DNA from 3 places in the Mesorhizobium sp. B2-6-2 genome. Region 3 is predicted to be linked to each of the others. Evidence: predicted binding sites of a transcription regulator. Region 3 holds the regulator's gene; each other region holds the start of a gene.

What was found. Region 3 encodes PhoB, which activates phosphate uptake and scavenging genes when phosphate is short. Its sites were predicted from a motif close to TGTCATNNANCTGTCAT; they were not measured.
Region 1: a site for PhoB is predicted at 1,496-1,512, ahead of FJ419_RS00045 (PhoX family phosphatase). Genes of this name have one in related genera too.
Region 2: a site for PhoB is predicted at 780-796, ahead of FJ419_RS21715 (alkaline phosphatase). Genes of this name have one in related genera too.

The regions. Positions count from the first base shown of each region.
Region 1 is NZ_VFUG01000001.1:8,583-10,849, forward strand. Features, by position in the region: gene FJ419_RS00045 (PhoX family phosphatase) at 1-1,432, opposite strand, end outside; gene FJ419_RS00050 (hypothetical protein) at 1,684-2,022, shown strand; gene FJ419_RS00055 (phosphatase PAP2 family protein) at 2,041-2,267, shown strand, end outside.
Region 2 is NZ_VFUG01000012.1:73,821-76,087, reverse strand. Features, by position in the region: gene FJ419_RS21720 (MFS transporter) at 1-570, shown strand, start outside; gene FJ419_RS21715 (alkaline phosphatase) at 869-2,267, shown strand, end outside.
Region 3 is NZ_VFUG01000005.1:193,514-195,780, forward strand. Features, by position in the region: gene FJ419_RS13425 (ROK family protein) at 1-367, shown strand, start outside; gene phoB (phosphate regulon transcriptional regulator PhoB) at 690-1,379, opposite strand; gene phoU (phosphate signaling complex protein PhoU) at 1,396-2,103, opposite strand; gene pstB (phosphate ABC transporter ATP-binding protein PstB) at 2,124-2,267, opposite strand, start outside.

The DNA.
Region 1 (2,267 bases), on a different contig from region 3:
ACTTGCGCTTGGAATTGTTGGTCAGCATGACATAGACCTTGCCGTTGCCGGCATTGGGCTGGATATCCTCCGGCCGGTCCATCTTGGTGGCGCCGAGCAGGTCGGCGGCGCGGCGCGTCTCGATGAGAACGTCGGCTTGGGAAGCAAAGCCGTTCTCGGCCGTCAGCGGGCCTTGACCGAAAACGATCGGCATCCATTCGACCGAGCCGTCCTCGGCGAATTTGGCCACATGCAACGTGCCGTCGTCGAGCAGGTCCAAGTTGGCGGCGCGGTCGTTCGGGTTGAAAATCCCCTTGGTGACGAATTTGTAGACATAGTCGAAGCGCTCGTCGTCGCCGAGATAGAAGACGACGCGGCCGTCCTTGGCGACGATCGATTCGGCGCCCTCATGCTTGAAGCGGCCCATGGCGGTGCGCTTCCTCGGCACGGAGTTGGGATCGTTGACGTCGACCTCGACGATCCAGCCGAAACGGTTCGGCTCGTTCGGCTCCTTGGCGAGGTTGAAGCGGTCGTAATGCGCGCCCCACTCATAGGCGCCTTCGGGGATGCCGAGCCGCTTGTAATTGGCGGCTTCCCTGTGGCCCTCCGGCAATTCGCCCGAGAAATAGCCGTGGATGTTCTCCTCGGCCATCACATAGGTGCCCCAGGGCGTGACGCCGCCGGCGCAATTGTTGAGGGTGCCAATGACCTTGGTGCCGGACGGGTCCGCATTGGTCTTGACGCGGTCATGGCCCGCCACCGGGCCGGAGAGCGCCATCTCGGTGGTGGACATGATGCGGCGGTTGAGCTTGCCGTCGCGCACCACTTGCCATTTGCCGCCTTGCTTGCGGATCTCGACGATGGTGCCGCCATGGGCGGCCATCTCGACATCGACCTGCTCCTTCGAGAGCGGCGCCACCTCGGCCTTCTTCTTGCCGTCCTTCTCGACGACCGAGACGATGCCGGGGAACATCAGATGCGGGTTGGTGTATTCGTGGTTGACGACCAAAAGGCCGTGCTCGGCCGAGCCGTCGATCGGAATATAGCCGACATAGTCGTTGTTGTAGCCGAACTGTCTTGCCTGGGCTTCAGCCGACTGCTTCAGCGGATCGAAGTCGGGGGAATCGGCAAACAGCGGATCGCCCCAGCGCAACAGCACGTCGGCGTCATAGCCGGGCGCGACATGGTGCTTGTCGTCGATGCCGGCTTCGAGCTCGTCGAACTTGAAGGCCGAAGCCTCAGCAGCGCGCGCCTCGTCGGCCGCAATCAGCGCCAGCGGGCTGACGGTGGCGGCGATGGCCGACACGGCCAGCGACCCCATGAGAAAGCCGCGGCGCGAGAAACGCGCGGCGATGATCTCGCCCATGGTGCGGTTGTCGGTCGGGTTGACCGGCGGGCCGTCATTTTCCTCGAGCTGGCTGGTCCGAAAACGGGTCTCAGGGGTCACGGTCATGAGTTGTCCTCTCGCTTCTTGAGTGGCTGGGGATTTTGACCTTTCGACCCCTAAAGCGCGCCGATCACATTTTCGTGACACTGCCGTGATTGAACCGCAACAGTTGTTTGCCGGCTCGCGGCGGCTTTTGCGACACCCGGCTTCGGTCCCTTGAGCGCCTGCGCTTCGCCGCGGTCAGCTTGACGACATCGCCCGCTTCGGAAACAAGGGCTGGCCGGCGTGGCGACGGCGCTTCAAAAGGGGACGGCAAGGTGAGTTTCTGGGGACTGGCGCAGCTCGGCATTTCGACCGTGATATTCCTGCTGGCGGCGACGGCGGCCAAGCAATGGGGGATGGCGCCGAGCTTGGCCAAGCTCCTTTTGACGCTGGTGCTCTACTCGGCCGGCAATCTGATCATGCTGAGGCTGGTGCGCGAGTTCGGCATGTCGGTATCGTTCAGCCTGTCGGCGGTGATCCAGCTCGTCGCGGTCAATGTCGTGGCGCTCGCCTTCTTCGGCGAACGGCTCAATGCCTTGCAGGCGACCGGTGTGGTGCTGGCGATCGCCGCCGTCGCGCTGATCACGCTCGGGCCCTATATGCAGCGGCTGTAGCTGGACCAAAGGGCTCGAATGAAATCGACCGCCAACGCGCTCCTCAACAGGTTGGAATTCCCGGTGCTCGTGGCTGGGCTGGTGATCGCCGGCGGGCTGTGGGGCCTGGTGGAACTCATGGAGGTGGCGCGCGCCACGACGCCGCATGCCTTCGATACGGAGATCCTGCTCGCCTTCCGCCACGCCGGGCAGCCGGACAGCCCGATCGGCCCGCTTTGGCTGGAGGGCGCGGTGCGCGATATCAC
Region 2 (2,267 bases), on a different contig from region 3:
TGGTACCTGTTCGCCACCTTCTTCGTCTGCGGCTTCACCACCAACGGCCTCGTCGGCACGCATCTCATCGCCTTCTGCGGCGATATGGGCATCGGCGAGGTGCAGGCGGCCGGGCTGTTGTCGATGATGGGCATTTTCGACCTGATCGGCACGACATTGTCCGGCTGGCTCACCGATCGTTTCGATCCGCGCAAGCTGCTCGGCGTCTATTACGCGGTGCGTGGTCTGTCGCTTATCTACCTGCCCTATTCCGGCTTCTCGGCGACCAGCCTGGTCATCTTCGCCGTGCTCTACGGGCTCGACTGGATCGCCACCGTGCCGCCGACGCTGAGGCTTGCCAACGAGGCTTTCGGCGACCGCAGCGGGCCGATCGTGTTCGGCTGGATCGTCGCCGGCCACCAGGTGGGCGCCGCGGCGGCCGCCGCCTTCGGCGGCACGATGCGCGAGCTGCAGGGCAATTACGAGCTGGCCTTCCTGATTGCCGGCATGACCGGCATTGCGGCGGCTTGTATTTCGCTGCTGATCAATACGAGCAGGCCGGCGTTCGAGCCGGAGCCGCAGGCGGCTTGAACAGCCAATCTCCCCCCTTTGTGGGGGAGATGCCCGGCAGGGCAGAGGGGGGCGCTGTCCCGCCGACATGTCAGTTGAACTGCCGCAAGCCCAAACCGTTGATGGAACTTGAGAAGCTGTCCCTGAGACGCTGGCGATCCTTCGCGCCCCCCTCTGTCCTGCCGGCCATCTCCCCCACGAGGGGGGAGATCAGCAGTTCCGTTGTTCATTGTTATCAAAACTTCATGGTTCCGATATGCGCCTGAAACATTGAGGCGAGAGCTTGGCGGTCCCGCTCAATGCCATCCCGGAGACAGCCATGAACAAGCTTTCGCTCACCCGCCGCGCCTTCGTCACCTCGGCCAGCGCCTTCGGCCTTGTCGGCGCCTCCGGTCTGGCGCTGCCCTATTATTCCCGCGCCAGCCAGCGTCCGGCCTTCACGCATGGCGTCCAGTCCGGCGACGTCGACGCCACCTCGGGCATGGTGTGGACCCGCACCGACCGACCGGCGCGCGTGATGTATGAAGTGTCGACGACCGAAAGCTTCGCCAATGCGACGCGGCTGGCTGCGCTCGATACCTCGCCGGCCAGCGACTACACGGTGAAGCGGCTGCTCACCGATCTCGCCTCGGACCAGGACATCTTCTACCGCATGGTGGCTGCCGATCTTTCCGACATCAATGCTGTGTCCGAGCCGATCGTCGGCCGTTTCCGCACCGCGCCGTCCTCGAAGCGCGACGTGCGCTTCGCCTGGTCGGGCGACACCGCCGGCCAGGGCTGGGGTATCGACGAGACCGGCATGAAGACCTATTCGACCATCGCCAAGCACACGCCGGACTTCTTCCTGCATTCCGGCGACACCATTTATGCCGACGGCGCTATGAAGGACGAGGTCGACCTGCCCGGCGGCGGCAAGTGGAAGAACGTCGTCATGATCGACGGCAAGCGCAAGGTGGCCGAGACGCTGGACGAGTACCGCGACCAGTGGAAGTACAACATGATGGATAAGCATGTGCTTGGCCTGTCGGCCATCTGCCCGACCTTCTACCAGTGGGACGACCACGAGGTGCTCAACAACTGGTCGGATTCGAAGGACCTGACCGCCGACGACCGCTACAAGGAAAAGTCGATCCATGTGCTGGCGGCCAGGGCGGCTCGCGCCTTTCATGAAATGACGACCATCCGCTACGAGCCGTCGGAGCCGGGCCGCGTCTACCGCAAGGTCTCGCATGGGCCGCTGCTCGACGTGTTCTTCCTCGACATGCGCTCCTATCGCGGCCCGAACGGCCCCGACATGGAAGAGACGCTGACGCCGAAGTCGCGCATGATTGGCGAGGAGCAGTCCAAGTGGCTGAAGCGGGAACTGGCGAATTCCAAGGCGACGTGGAAGGTCATCGCCGCCGACATGCCGCTCAGCCTGGTCGTCTGGAACGACGCGGCGAAGAAGACCGGGGCCGAGGCGGTCGCCAACAGCGACAATGGCGCGCCAAAGGGCCGTGAGCTGGAATTCGCCGACGTGCTGCGCTTCATCAAGAATGCCGGCATCACCAACACGGTGTGGCTGACCGCCGACGTCCACTACACCGCGGCGCATTACTACAATCCCGACAAGGCGCAGTTCCAGGATTTCAATCCGTTCTGGGAGTTCGTTTCCGGTCCGATCCACGCCGGCACCTTCGGCCCCAACGACCTCGACATGACCTTCGGGCCGGAGCTGA
Region 3 (2,267 bases):
CGACATGCGGGCCCTTGCCGCGAAGGCGCGCGAGAGGGACGGCCCCGAACGGGAGGCTTATCGCCGGGCCGGCGAAGCGCTTGGTTTCGGTCTCGGCAGCCTGTTCGCCCTCATCGATCCGGCGCCCGTTGCCATGGTCGGCGTCAGCGCGGCCGCCTTCGACCTGATCGAGCCGGCGCTGCGCGAGGCGATCGCCCAGACCGCCGGCGGCCAGCACTCGGAATCGATCTCCTTCGACACCGAACCGAACGAGTTGCCGCTGATCCGCGAAGGCTGCGCCATGCGCGCGCTGACTTTCGTCGACCAGGAGATTTTCGCGCCGGGAGGCCAGGCGAGAGCGGGTGCCGCAGGCAAGAACGTGGCCTGAGGCAGCCTTGAAGAGGTCCGGGGACAGCAGCAGACGCTTGAAATTAGCGAAGGCCCCACAGCTTCGTCATTCCAGGGCGGAGCAGGAGCGAAGCTCCGTCGCGGAAACCCTGGAATCCATGCCGTTACCTCACGCGTCGAGCGCAGCGGTGCAAAATTCTGGACCGCCGCGGCGCGTCGACATCACGGAATGGATCCTCGGGTCTGCGCTGCGTCGCTGCGCTCCTTGCTCCGCCCGTGGATGACGAGGCACAAGCGTCTCGGCTACTCACCAGCGCGGATGTTGGAAGTGCTTGGCCCGTCAGGACTTCGGCGCCCTGGGCCTAATCTTCCCTGATCGCGTAACCCGCGCCGCGGATGGTGCGGATGACGTCCGGCATGCGGCCGTTGTTGACGGCCTTGCGCAGGCGGCCGACATGGACGTCGACGGTGCGCTCATCGATATAGATCGTCTCGCCCCAGACATTGTCGAGCAGCTGGCTGCGCGAGAACACCCGGCCGGGATGACGCATCATGAATTCGAGCAGCCGGAACTCGGTCGGGCCGAGCCTGATCTCGCTCTTCTTGCGGTAGACGCGGTGCGACTCGCGGTCGAGCACGATGTCGCCGACCTTGAGCACGCTGGACAGCACCTCCGGCTTGGCGCGGCGCAGCAGCGCTTTGACGCGCGCCATGAACTCCGGTGTCGAGAACGGCTTGACCAGATAGTCGTCGGCGCCGGTCGAAAGGCCGCGCACGCGGTCGCTTTCCTCGCCCCGCGCGGTCAGCATGATGATCGGCAGCCGCTCGGTCTCGGGCCGCATCCTGAGGCGCCGGCAGAGCTCGATGCCGGAAACCGCAGGCACCATCCAGTCGAGCACGAGCAGGTCGGGAACGTTTTCCTGAAGGCGGATTTCGGCCTCGTCGCCGCGGGTCACCACTTCGACCTGGTAACCCTCGGATTCGAGATTGTAGCGGAGCAGCACCCCAAGCGGCTCCTCGTCCTCCACCACCATGATGCGTGGCGCGATCATTGGCAGATACCCTTCGTCAGGCCGCCGGCGCCGACATTGTCGTTTCGTCCTGCTTGGGACGATTCGCGGGCAATTGCGTGCCGGTCAGCACATAATAGGCGTTCTCGGCGATGTTGGTCACATGGTCGCCGATGCGCTCGAGATTCTTGGCGCAGAACAGAAGATGCGTGCAGGCGGTGATGTTGCGCGGGTCTTCCATCATGTAGGTCAGGAGCTCGCGGAAGACGGATGTGTATTTGACGTCGATGCGCTCGTCGTCGTTGCGAAGCTTGGCCAGCGCCGTGGCGTCGCCCACCGTATATTCCTGGATCACGGCCTGGACCTGGATCAGTACCAGCTGCGCCATGGAATCGATCGAATGCGTGAGGTCTCGCGGCGCGGCGCTGACGCCGACCGAACCGACGCGCTTGGCGATGTTCTTGGCGAGATCGCCGATGCGTTCGAGGTCGCCCGCCATGCGGATCGAGCCGACCACGTTGCGCAGATCATCGGCCATCGGCTGGCGCTTGGCGATCAGCGTGATGGCGCGGTCGTCGAGCTCGCGCTGGCGCGCGTCCATGATGGCATCGTCGGAAACGACGCGCTGCGCCATGGCATTGTCGGTCTCGAGCAGGGCTCTGGTCGAAGCGCCGACCATCGAGCTGGCGAGATCGCCCATGTCGTTTATGAGCCGGCTGATCTGTCTCAGATCCTCGTCGAAGGAAGCGACGGTATGTTCGGCCATGATGATGTCCTCGTATGAGCTCAGCCGAAGCGGCCGGTGATGTAGTCCTGCGTGCGCTTTTCGCGGGGCGAGGTGAAGATCTTCTCGGTCCGGTCGAACTCCACCAGCTCGCCCAGATACATGAACGCCGTCTGCCGCGACACACGCGCCGCCTGCTGCATGTT